DNA from 3 places in the Metapseudomonas otitidis genome. Region 2 is predicted to be linked to each of the others. Evidence: predicted binding sites of a transcription regulator. Region 2 holds the regulator's gene; each other region holds the start of a gene.
What was found. The regulator FliA, encoded in region 2, starts transcription of late flagellar genes. The targets are predictions, from matches to a motif close to CTAAAGTTTNNNNNNNNNNNGCCGNTAA.

Region 1 (4,148 bases), 1.6 Mb from region 2:
AAGGCCATCAGCACGCCCCAGAGCAATGCGCTGGGGATGTCCAGCAGCCAGAACACCACGCCACCCAACCCGCCCTGGATCACCGCCACCACCACGTTGCCCTTGACCGTCGCCCGCACCACACGGGTGAACTTCAGCTGCAGGCGACGCTTGTGGTGATCCGCCAGGGGCACCGCCATGCGGATGTGCCGCACGATTTCCGGGCCGTCGCGGAGGAAGAAGAACAGCAGGTAGAGCATCAGGAAGAAGCCGATCACCACCTGGAAGGTGTCCTGCCCGATGGAGAATGCCTGGGTCGCAAGGAACTGGCTGCCCTGGGTGGCAGCGCCCACCAGGCGGTCACGCAGGCCGTTCAGGTTGTCCAGGCCGAAGCGCCCCAGCTGATGCTGTAGCGCCTGCGGGAGCAGGTCGATGAAGCGTTCCAGGTACATGCCCAGGTCCAGCTCGCCGGACTCCAGTCGGCTGTACAGATCGGCCCCCTGCTGCACCAGCAGCAGGCCGATCAGGCACACCGGGATGATCGCCACCAGCAGGCATACCCCCAGGGTCAGCAGCGCCGACAGGTTGCCGCGCCCACCCAGGCGCAGGGCCAGGCGGCGTTGCAGTGGTGCGAACACCACCGCCAGCACCACCGCCCAGAAGGCGGCGCCATAGAACGGCAGCAGGATCCAGATGAAGGCCAGGGAGACCAGTACCAGCAGCAGGATCAGCGAGCGAAGTTCGAGGGGATAGCGAGAGGCGGACATGGGCGGGCGGTATCCAGTGGGGTTACCGGTTTAGTCCGCCAGTGTCGGCACAAAGTGCGAAGACTTTGCAGGTGCAGCGCCCGAAAGCGCCAGGGGTGGAGTCGCCTTGGCCCGGGCTTCAGCCCGGAACGCGAATAGCCTCGCGCCCCGAGCCGAACAAGCCGGCAATCAGATGCGGAACTGACGCACCAGCGCACCCAGGCGTTCGCCCAGGGCGGCCAGGGAGCGGGCGGTCTCGGCACCCTGGCGGGTGTCGTCGGCGACGCTGTCCACGGCAACGGCGATCTGGTGCACGCTGCGGTTGATCTCCTCGGCCACCGCCGTCTGCTCCTCGGCGGCGCTGGCGATCTGCGCGTTCATGGCGTTGATGGTGCCGATCAGACCGGCAATGGCGTCCAGCGAGGCGCCGGCCTGGTTGGCCTGCTCGCTGGTGACCTCGCCGGCATCGCTGGAGCGGCGCATGGCGGTCACCGCGTCCTGGGTGCCCTGTTGCAGGCGGTCGATCATGCCCTGGATTTCCTGGGTGCTCTGCTGGGTGCGGCTGGCCAGGGCGCGCACCTCGTCGGCCACCACGGCAAAGCCACGACCGGCCTCGCCCGCACGGGCGGCCTCGATGGCGGCGTTGAGGGCCAGCAGGTTGGTCTGTTCGGCAATGGAGCGGATCACCCCCAGCACGCTGACGATGGACTGCACGTCCTGCTGCAGGCTGTCCAGGGACACGCCGCTCTCGCGGATATCGCCCACCAGCGAATGGATACGGGTGATGCTGCCGTCCACCACGCGCTTGGCGGCCTGGCCTTCCTGGTCGGTCTTCTGTGCGGCCTCGGCAGCCCCCTGGGCGCTCTGGGCCACCTCATGGGCAGCGGCGCTCATCTCGTTGATGGCGGTGGCCACCTGGTCGGTCTCGTGGCGCTGGCGCTCCATGGCCTGCTCGGAGCGGTGGGCCTGGGCGGACACCTGGTCCACCAGGCCGGTGAGCTGCACGGTCATCTCGACGATCTGGCGCACCAGGCCGTGGATCTTCTCGACGAAGCGGTTGAAGGAGCCGGCCAGCTCGCCCAGCTCGTCCTGGCTGTTGATCGGCAGGCGGTGGGTCAGGTCACCGTCACCGGCGGCGATGTCGTCAAGGTTGGCCTTGATCTGCTGCAACGGACGCAGGAAGGCGTTGGCCAGGGTCGTGCCGACGATGCCGAACACCACCAGCAAAATCGCCGCAATCACCACGATGCTGGTGAGGATGGTGCTGATGCGCGCGTCGATCGCCTCCTGCACCTCGGCCACCTGGGCCTCGACGCCGTCCAGGTTCACCGCCGTGCCCAGGGCCATGTCCCACTTGGGCAGGTAATAGCTGTAGCCGAGCTTGGGCACCTGCACGCTCTCGTTGCCCGGCAAGGGCGAGCTGTAGAAGACGTAGCGGCTGTCATCCTTGGCGACCCGGACCAGTTCGTCGTTCACAGCCACGCCGTTGACGTCCTTGCGGCCGGAGAAGCTCTTGCCCACGTCCACCGGGCTGTCGCCACGGAACAGGCGGATCACCTGGGAGTCGTAGGCGAAGAAGTAGCTGTCCTTGCCGTACTTGATCTTCTTCAGGATCTCGATGGCTTTTTCGCGGCTCGCCATGTCACTGGCGGCCGACGCGTCATACAGCATCTGCACCGAGCCCAGGGCGATCTGCATGTAATGCTGCAGTTCACGGCGGTTCTCATCGATCAGACGCTCGCGGGTTTCCTTCACCTCACCCTCGGCGAGGCTCAGCAGGACCTTGGCTGCTGCGCCGCTGAGCACGACGGCGAACAGTATCACCGGCGCGAGCGCCAGTAGCAGGACCTTGGTTTTGAGTGTCAAGCGCATGTATCCATTCCTCAGGGCGGCAGACCGGGAAAACGAAAGGGGACAGCCGAGGTATCGGCTGTCCCTTCATTAGCTATAGCGAATCGTGGGGAAAACGCGGCGGAACGAGCGCTCCGTCACAACACCATGGCCGCCAGCCAGCCGAAGGCCAGCAGGGGCAGGTTGTAATGCAGGAAGGTGGGCACCACGGTGTCCCAGATGTGGTTGTGCTGGCCGTCCACGTTCAGGCCGGAGGTAGGGCCCAGCGTCGAGTCGGAGGCCGGCGAACCGGCGTCTCCCAGTGCGCCGGCCGTGCCGACGATGGAGACGATGGCCAGCGGGCTGAAGCCCAGCTGCAGGCACAGCGGCACGAAGATCGCCGCGATGATCGGCACCGTGGAGAACGACGAGCCGATGCCCATGGTCACCAGCAGCCCCACCAGCAGCATCAGCAGTGCGCCAAGCGCCTTGCTGTTGCCGATCAGCCCGGCGGAGGCCTCCACCAGGGTGGCCACTTGGCCGGTGGCACGCATCACCTCGGCGAAGCCGGCGGCGGCGATCATGATGAAGCCGATCATCGCCATCATCTTCATGCCCTCGGTGAACAGGTCGTCCACCTGGCGCCAGCGCACCACGCCGCTGGCGGAGAACAGCAGGAAGCCCACCAGTGCGCCGACGATCATCGAGTCCAGCCACAGCTGCACCACGAAGGCGGCGACAATGGCCGCCCCGGCCGCCAGCAGGCTGCGGCGGTCGTAGGCCACCTCCACCTGCTCGGCGGCGGCGATGCGCTCCAGGTCGTAGACGCGCTTGCGCCGGTAGCTGAACAGCACCGCGATCAGCAGGCCCGCGACCATGCCCAGCGCCGGGATGGCCATCGCCTGGGTGACGCTGACGCCACTGATGTCCGCCCCGCTGCGGGCCACGTTGGCCAGCAGGATCTCGTTGAGGAAGATGTTGCCGAAGCCCACCGGCAGGAACATGTACGGCGTGATCAGACCGAAGGTGATCACGCAGGCCACCAGCCGGCGGTCGATCTGCAGACGGGTCAGCACGTACAGCAGCGGCGGCACCAGCAGCGGGATGAAGGCGATGTGAATCGGCAGGATGTTCTGCGAGGCGATCGCAACGCCCAGCAACAGCGCCACCAGGCCCCATTTCAGGGCACCGCCGCCGTTGCCATCCTGGCGCCCCACCAGCGCCAGCACCCGGTCGGCCAGCGCATGGGCTAGCCCGGAGCGGGAGATCGCCACGGCAAAGGCCCCCAGCATCGCGTAGGACAGCGCAACGGTTGCACCACCGCCCAGCCCCTTGTTGAAAGCCTCCAGCGTGCCGTCCACGCCAAGCCCACCCAGCAGGCCGCCCACCAGCGCACCCAGGATCAGCGCCAGCACCACGTGCACGCGCAGCAGGCTCAGCACCAGCATCACGCCGACTGCCACGATCACCGCATTCATTCCACTCTCCCGAAGGCCGCCCTGTTCAAGGAGAGCGGCAAAAAAAGCGGCGTACTCTGCCGAAAGCGAACGATACTGTCAAAACGGATACATGTTCAGAATGCTGAACGATGCG
Region 2 (4,148 bases):
CCGGCAGCCGTCGCGGCCGTTCCGGTCACCCCGGCTGCTGCGCCGATGGTCGACCAGCGCGCGCTGGATGCCATGCGTTTCGAGCTCAATGGGCTGCGCGAGCTGATCGAAGTCCAGCTTGGTTCCATCGCCTGGAGCCAGATGCAGAATCGTCGCCCGCAGCAGGCCAATCTGTGGCGTCGCCTGCAGCGGATGGGGCTGCCGGTGGAGCTGTCCCGTGTGCTACTGGAGCGCGTGAGCAGCGTCAAGGATCCGCGCCAGGCCTGGCGCATGGTGCTGGCCCACCTGGCCCACGCCATCCGTACCCCTGCCGAGGAGCCTCTGGAAGAGGGGGGCGTGATCGCCCTGGTCGGTCCCGCCGGCATGGGCAAGACCACCACCCTGGCCAAGCTGGCCGCCCGCTACGTGCTTAAGTACGGCGCCCAGCAGATCGCCCTGGTGAGCATGGACAGCTACCGGATCGGTGCCCAGGAACAGCTGAAGACCCTGGGCCGCATCCTCGGTGTGTCTGTCACTCACGTCGATCCGGGCCAGTCGCTGACCCAGGCTCTCGCCCCCCTCGCACGCAAGCGTGTGGTGCTGATTGATACGGCGGGGCTGCCGGCGAACGATCCGGCGCTTAAAATGCAGCTCGAGACACTGGCCAGTCGCAGCGTGAAAGCGCGCAATTTCCTCGTTTTGGCTGCAACCAGTCAAAGCCAGGTGCTGAAAGCGGCCTACCATAGTTACAAGCGGTGTGGCCTTTCGGGCTGCATCCTGACCAAGCTCGATGAAGCCGCGAGCCTGGGCGAAGTGTTGGGACTGGCTATCGGCCAGCATCTGCCGGTAGCCTATCTCGCTGATGGGCCTCGGATTCCGGATGATCTCCAGGTTCCGCGCAGTCACCAACTGGTGAGCCGTGCGGTGAGCCTTCAGGCACCGGAGGACCCCAGCGAGGAAGCCATGGCCGACCTGTTCGCAGGTCTGTACCAGGCGCCCACTCGCCAGGTTGGATAGAAACCCAGAGCCGCCCGGGATGGGTGGCGTGAATGCGCCAAGTGGCCCAGTCGACGTGAACAAGGTGTGTGATAAATGGGTAGTTTGCATCCCGTACAGGTGATTGCTGTAACCGGTGGCAAGGGCGGTGTCGGCAAGACCAACGTATCCGTGAACCTCTCGCTGGCGCTGGCCGACCTGGGGCGCCGCGTGATGCTGCTGGACGCCGACCTCGGCCTGGCCAACGTCGACGTGCTGCTCGGGCTGACGCCCAAGCGGACCCTGGCGGACGTGATCGCAGGCGAGTGCGACCTGCGTGACGTGCTGCTGCAAGGGCCGGGCGGCGTCCGCATCGTGCCAGCCGCTTCCGGCACGCAGAGCATGGTCCAGCTCTCGCCGATGCAGCATGCCGGCCTGATCCAGGCGTTCAGCGAGATCAGCGACAACCTGGACGTGCTGGTGATCGACACCGCCGCCGGCATCGGCGATGCGGTGGTCAGCTTCGTCCGTGCTGCGCAGGAAGTGATCGTGGTCGTCTGCGACGAGCCTACGTCCATTACCGACGCCTATGCGCTGATCAAGCTGCTCAACCGCGACTTCGGCATGAGCCGTTTCCGGGTCCTGGCCAATATGGCCCACAGCCCGCAGGAAGGTCGCAACCTCTTTGCTAAGCTGACCAAGGTGACCGATCGCTTCCTCGATGTGGCCTTGCAGTACGTCGGCGCCGTCCCCTACGACGAGTCCGTGCGCAAGGCGGTGCAGAAGCAGCGAGCGGTCTACGAAGCGTTCCCGCGTTCGAAATGTGCCCTGGCGTTCAAGGCGATTGCTCAGAAGGTCGACAGCTGGCCGTTACCGGCCAACCCCCGCGGCCACCTTGAGTTCTTCGTCGAGCGACTGGTGCAGCAACCCATCGCGGATTCGACCGTATGACACCACCCGCAAGTGGACTTCGCATGTACAACAAGGCTCAGGCCGGGGATTCCCAGCACCAGCTGATCGAGCGCTACGCGCCCCTGGTCAAGCGGATCGCCTACCACCTGCTGGCACGCTTGCCGGCGAACGTGCAGGTTGAAGACCTCATGCAGGCGGGGATGATCGGCCTGCTGGAAGCATCGAAGAAGTACGACTCCAGCAAGGGTGCGAGTTTCGAGACCTACGCCGGCATCCGCATCCGCGGGGCGATGCTCGACGAGGTCCGCAAGGGCGACTGGGCACCGCGCTCGGTCCACCGCAATACCCGGATGGTCAGCGACGCCATCCGCAAAGTCGAGGCAAGAACTGGACGTGACGCTAAAGATCAGGAGGTTGCGGCCGAACTTGGATTGAGTCTCGAAGATTACTACGGCATCCTGAGCGACACTTTGGGCAGCCGGCTGTTCAGCTTCGACGACCTTCTGGAAGGCGGGGAGCATGGCACGGCGCACGAAGATACCGGAGTCACCCATCTCGAACCTTCGAATGACCTGGAAGACGAGCGCTTCCAGGCGGCGCTGGCCGATGCCATCGCCAATCTGCCGGAACGAGAGCGCCTGGTGCTGGCGCTGTATTACGACGAAGAGCTGAATTTGAAGGAAATCGGTGAAGTGCTGGGAGTCAGTGAATCCCGAGTCAGCCAGTTGCACAGCCAGTGCGCCGCACGTCTGCGGGCCCGGCTGGGTGAGTGGCGTGCCTGAAGCACACCGGTTTTTCGATTGAACGACGCCCCCGTGACCCGGGGGCGTTCAGGACTGTACGGAGGTCGATTTGGACAAGAACATGAAAATCCTCATCGTGGACGATTTCTCTACGATGAGACGCATCATCAAGAACCTCCTGCGTGATTTGGGCTTCACCAACACCGCAGAGGCCGACGACGGCACAACCGCCTTGCCGATGCTGCACAGCGGCAATTTCGATTTCCTGGTCACCGACTGGAACATGCCCGGCATGACTGGCATCGACCTGCTGCGAGCCGTGCGCGCTGACGAGCGCCTGAAGCACCTGCCGGTGCTGATGGTGACTGCTGAAGCCAAGCGCGATCAGATCATCGAAGCCGCCCAGGCCGGCGTGAACGGGTACGTGGTCAAGCCGTTCACGGCCCAGGTGCTCAAAGAGAAGATTGAAAAGATCTTCGAGCGGGTCAACGGCTGATGCCAGTCGCGAGGACGCCATGGATAAAGATTCCCAGTCGGGAGACCTCGAGTCGACCCTGAAAAATCATGCACGCGAGCTGGTGGAAACCCTTGAAAAGGGCAACTTCGGCGATGCGGTGCAACTGATCCACGAACTGAACAAGGTTCGCGACCGCGGCCTCTATCAGGAAGTCGGCAAGCTCACCCGCGAGTTGCACAATGCGATCGTCAACTTCCAGATCGATCCGCATTTGCCCCACGCCAAGGAAATGTCCCAGATCGCCGATGCGACGGATCGTCTCTCCTACGTCGTGCACATGACGGAGAAGGCAGCCAACCGCACCATGGATCTGGTGGAGGAGAGCGCACCGCTGCTCAATGGCCTGGGCGATGAAGCCCAGAGCCTTTCCGAGGAGTGGGGGCGCTTCATGCGGCGCGAGATCGGCGCGGATGCGTTCCGGGAGTTGGCCAAGCGCATCGAATCGTTCCTGGCGCGCAGCCAGCGCGACACCGAGCAGCTATCCTCCCATATGAACGACATCCTGCTGGCACAGGACTATCAGGACCTGACCGGGCAAGTGATCAAACGCGTCACCCAGTTGGTGACCGAAGTTGAGCACAACCTGGTGAAACTGGTGCTGATGGCCAGTGATGTAGACCGTTTCGCAGGCATTCAACATGACCGCGAAGCGATGGTTGTCGAGAAAGAAAAACTAAAAGATCCATCTAGGGGTGAAGGTCCGCAGATCAATGCCGATAAGCGTGATGACGTCGTGGCCGATCAGGTCGACGTCGATGATCTGTTATCCAGCCTTGGTTTCTAGGGGAGCCGCCTAATGAGCTTCGACGCCGATGAAGAAATCCTCCAGGACTTCCTGGTAGAGGCCGGCGAAATACTGGAGCAATTGTCCGAGCAGCTCGTTGAGCTGGAGAGCCGTCCGGACGATATGGATCTGCTCAATGCCATTTTCCGGGGTTTCCACACGGTCAAGGGCGGAGCTGGTTTCCTCCAGCTAAACGCCCTTGTGGAATGCTGCCACATCGCCGAAAACGTGTTCGACA
Region 3 (4,148 bases), 1.5 Mb from region 2:
ACTGGCTGATGATGAACAGGCGTTCTTTCATGGTCTTTCCTTGGGTTCCGGGGCCTCAGGCCTCGACGGGCGTGTCCGGGTGGTTGCCCCACTCCGACCAGGAGCCGGCGTAGCCCTTCACGCGGGGGTAGCCGAGCGCCTTGGCCACCAGGTAGGTGAAGCCGGAGCGGTGGTGGGTCTGGCAGTGGGTGATCACTTCCTTGTCGGGGGTGATGCCCAGCCGGTTGAGGATTTCAGGCATGTCGCGGCGGATACGCAGCGCGCGCGACGGGTCCATGCCGGCGGTCCATTCGAAATTGATCGCGCCGGGGATGTGTCCGCCCTTGGCAGCCAGCACCTTGGTGCCGGCGTACTCGGCGGGGTTGCGGGCATCCCAGATCGCCAGGTCGGCTGCGCCGAGGCGGCTCTGCAGGTACTCGCGGGTGGCGGTCGGGGCGTTGTGCAGCACCAGGGGCAGCGAGCCGCCGGCGGGTGTGGGGGTATCGCCGGATGTGGCGTGGCCGTCGGCGAGCCAGGCATGCAGGCCACCATCGACATAGTGGTAATGCGGGTGGCCGATCACATCCAGCAGCCAGATGAAGCGCCCGGCCCAGCCGCCACCTTCGTCGTCATAGACCACGTAGACCGCGTCGGGACGATGGCCCAGTTCACCGAACAGTGCCTCAAGGTCAGCCTTGGCCGGCAGCAGGCCGGGGGCAGGTGGCTGGCCCAACTGGGTGCGCTTGGGGTCGACGAAGCGGGCGCCGGGGATGTGGCCCTCGGCATAGCGGGCGGCGCTGGTGAGATCCACCAGGATCAGCTCAGGGGCATCCAGGCGTGCGGCCAGGTCGGCGGGCTCTATGACCAATGGCAGGCCGGCAAAGGCAGGCATGACGGGCTCCGGTAAGGGCGGAAAGCGGGAGATTGTAGCGGAAAGGTCAGCGCCCGCGACTGGCAAAGCCAAGCAGGGCGCGCTCGATGCATTGCATGGTCTTTCCGAAGGCCTGCAACCCGATGTCGGAGAACGGCTGGCCGCCCTGATCGGCAACCACCAGCAGCACCACCCGCCCATTGGCCGCCACGGAGCGCAGCAACAGGTGATCGGCCGGGAACAGGGCCTTGAGGTTGCCGGGGATGAAGGCGGAGTACTGCGCCGCGTTCTCCGGGCTCAGGCGCAGTTGGCCCGGCTGGGCAAGCAGGCGCTTGAGGACCTGGCTCTGGGCCGGGTCCAACTGCAGGCCGGCTGCCTCCTTGGGCAGGCCGCCGCTCTGCTGGACCATCAGGCGCGTCTGGGTCTTGTCCACCAGCAGGAGCAGGCTGCGGCGCATGCCGCAGGCGGCAAGTGCGTCGCGGGCGCAGGCGGTGAGCTGGACGATATTGGCGAAGGTGCTCGGCTCTTGCAGCAGCTGGGTGCAGAGGGTGCGCCATTCCTGCAGGGCGGCCGGGGGCGGCGGTGCCGGTTTGGCCGCATCGACCGGCCAGCGGCTGGTGCCCCACGGCCAGATGAGGCCTTGCGCCGGATGCCAGAGCTCGGGCGTGGCGTGGTGGCGAGCACTTTCCACGGCCTGCTGGTGGACGAGCTGCTGCACGTCTGCCAGGGGCAGTTGCATGTAGAGCCCTGTCAGGCGCTGCCAGCGCAGGCTGTGGTCGCAGGTCCAGGAGTTGTGGGCCGAGATGGCCAGACCGTTGGCCAGCAGCACGGTGTTGGCGGGCTGGGTCAGCCAGCGGCGCAGGTCGGTGTCGGCATCCAATAACTGCTGCTGGTGCAGCGGATGCTCGTTGTCGCGGGCAATGTGCAGTGCTTTGACCAGCATTCTCTGCTGAGCATTCAGCAGGCGGTAGCCTTCAGTGATCCACTCGGGCAGTCGCCAATGCTCTGCAAGGGCCTGGCACAGGCGCAGGACGGGAACGCCTAGCAGGTCGCGCTCGACCTTGCGGGCGGGTTCGCCGCGCACCAGTACGCGCTTTTCCCAGGCGCTGAACAGCTCGGGATAGAGCGCCAGCAGCGGCCAGAGCGGCGAGAGGAAGAGCAGGCTGTTCCAGTGGATCTCCTGCCACAGCCTGGCCAGTCGGGCGGCGAACAGGCCGTTGGCCTGCTGGGATGCGTGCTGACTGATCAACAGGATCTGGCGGAGGGGCAGGGGAATGTCGTGTTCGGCAACGGCGGGCAGGCGATTGAGCAACTCTTCGGAGCGCTTCAGGCCGAGGCGGGTCAGGGCTACCTCGAGGCTTTCCGCCGGGCCGCCCAGTGCTGTCGCCGTGCGGTTCGCCTCGCGCATCAGGCTGAGGGCAAGGGCGGGGCTGTCCTGGATCATGTCGGCGATGTCGCGCAACGAACGGCGGCTGTCCCCCAGGGCCCGACGCACCCGCTCGTGGCTGGCGGCAGGGATCGGCAGGCGAACACCGTCGAGCTGCTTGATCCAGCCTTCGAGGCTTGTGGGGACGGGCTTTGAGGTCTTCATGAGGTTTGTGCCGAACTGGCTTTTCGCCTTAACTGGCTATAGTCTGGCGCATAAGTTCCGATAATTAGAAGGGCTGTATTCGCGGCCCTGTTTTCACCCGGAAACTCCCTTCTCTCTATGGCAAAGATAATCGGCATCATCGTCGTCTTCGCCGCCGTGCTCGGTGGCTATGTCCTTTCACACGGCCAGATCGCCGCGTTGATCCAGCCCTTCGAGGTGCTGATCATCGGCGGTGCGGCGCTGGGGGCTTTCCTCCAGGCCAACCCTGGCAGCACCTTCATGCACGTGCTGAAGAAGTCGCTGAAGATGTTCAGCTCGCGCTTCACCCATGCGTTCTACCTCGAAGTGTTGCGCCTGCTCTACGAAATCCTCAACAAGAGCCGCCGTGAAGGGATGATGGCCATCGAGGCCGACATCGAAGACCCCAACGCGAGCCCGATCTTCAGCAAGTACCCGGCCATCCTCAAGGATGCGGGGATGGTGGCCTACATCAGCGACTACCTGCGCATCATGTCTTCCGGGAACATGGCGCCCCACGAGCTGGAAGGCCTGTTCGACATGGAACTGAACAGCCTCAAGGAAGAGCTGGAGCATCCGGCCCATGCTGTCAACCGGATCGCCGACGGCCTGCCGGGCTTCGGCATCGTGGCGGCGGTGCTCGGCATCGTGGTGACCATGGCGTTGTTGGGCCAGGTTGCCCAGGCAGAACTCGGTAAGCACGTGGCGGCGGCCCTTGTGGGGACCTTCCTCGGTATTCTCGCGGCTTACGGTTTCTTCGGCCCGCTGGCGGTCAGCCTTGAGCACGATGCGAAGGAAGAGCTGAACCTGTACGAGGCCATCAAGGCCACCCTGGTGGCTTCCGCCTCGGGGATGCCGCCGTCCCTGGCCGTCGAGTTCGGGCGCAAGGTCCTGTTCCCGGCGCACCGCCCGAGCTTCAGCGAGCTCGAACAGGCCGTCCGCGGCAGCTGATTGAAGACCGAGCATGGACAACAACCAGCCGATCATCGTCAAGCGCGTCAAGAAGAGCGCGGCCGGCCACCATGGGGGCGCCTGGAAGATCGCCTTCGCCGACTTCGCCACGGCGATGATGGCGTTCTTCCTGGTGCTCTGGCTGATGTCGTCAGCCACGCCTGAACAGAAGAAGGCGATCTCCGGCTACTTCCAGGACCCGATCGGCTTCACTGAGAGCGCCAGCCCCTACGTCATCGATTTGGGCGGTACCCCGACTCCCGCACCCGACCGTACCCTGAACCCCGAGCTGAAGGACGCCCCCGACGCCCAGGAACAGTCCGTCGACTCCTCCAGCAACGAGCAGATCCAGACCCGCCAGGTCGACCCGACCCAGGCCGAGAACCTGGCCGAGCAGGTTGAGCGCGAGCGCCTCGAGATGCTGCTGCAGGAGCTGCAGAACAAGGTCGAGGAGAACCCCGAATTGCGCAAGTTCAAGGACCAGATCCTCTTCGAGATCACCCAGGACGGCCTGCGCATTCAGATCATGGACGCTGCCAACCGGCCGATGTTCGACCTGGGCAGCGCGCGGCTGCAGCCGTATTTCGAGGACATCCTGTTGATCCTGGCCGAGACCATCAAGGCGGTGCCGAACAAGATCAGCGTCAGTGGTCACACCGACGCCAAGCCGTTTGCCGGCAATGGCGAGTTCGGCAACTGGGAGCTGTCCGCCAACCGTGCCAACGCGGCGCGGCGCAC

Region 1: the regulator FliA is predicted to act here: its motif matches at 2,649-2,676, upstream of PotMrB4_RS10845 (methyl-accepting chemotaxis protein).
Region 3: the regulator FliA is predicted to act here: its motif matches at 2,478-2,505, upstream of motA (flagellar motor stator protein MotA).

The regions. Positions count from the first base shown of each region.
Region 1 is NZ_AP022642.1:2,348,449-2,352,596, reverse strand. It holds gene PotMrB4_RS10850 (AI-2E family transporter) at 1-746, opposite strand, end outside; gene PotMrB4_RS10845 (methyl-accepting chemotaxis protein) at 915-2,597, opposite strand; gene PotMrB4_RS10840 (Na+/H+ antiporter family protein) at 2,714-4,033, opposite strand.
Region 2 is NZ_AP022642.1:3,947,606-3,951,753, reverse strand. It holds gene flhF (flagellar biosynthesis protein FlhF) at 1-996, shown strand, start outside; gene fleN (flagellar synthesis regulator FleN) at 1,072-1,905, shown strand; gene fliA (RNA polymerase sigma factor FliA) at 1,902-2,648, shown strand; gene PotMrB4_RS18115 (chemotaxis response regulator CheY) at 2,731-3,105, shown strand; gene PotMrB4_RS18110 (protein phosphatase CheZ) at 3,125-3,910, shown strand; gene PotMrB4_RS18105 (chemotaxis protein CheA) at 3,923-4,148, shown strand, end outside.
Region 3 is NZ_AP022642.1:5,485,604-5,489,751, reverse strand. It holds gene asd (archaetidylserine decarboxylase) at 1-31, opposite strand, end outside; gene rhdA (thiosulfate sulfurtransferase) at 56-871, opposite strand; gene PotMrB4_RS25505 (HDOD domain-containing protein) at 918-2,441, opposite strand; gene motA (flagellar motor stator protein MotA) at 2,559-3,410, shown strand; gene motB (flagellar motor protein MotB) at 3,424-4,148, shown strand, end outside.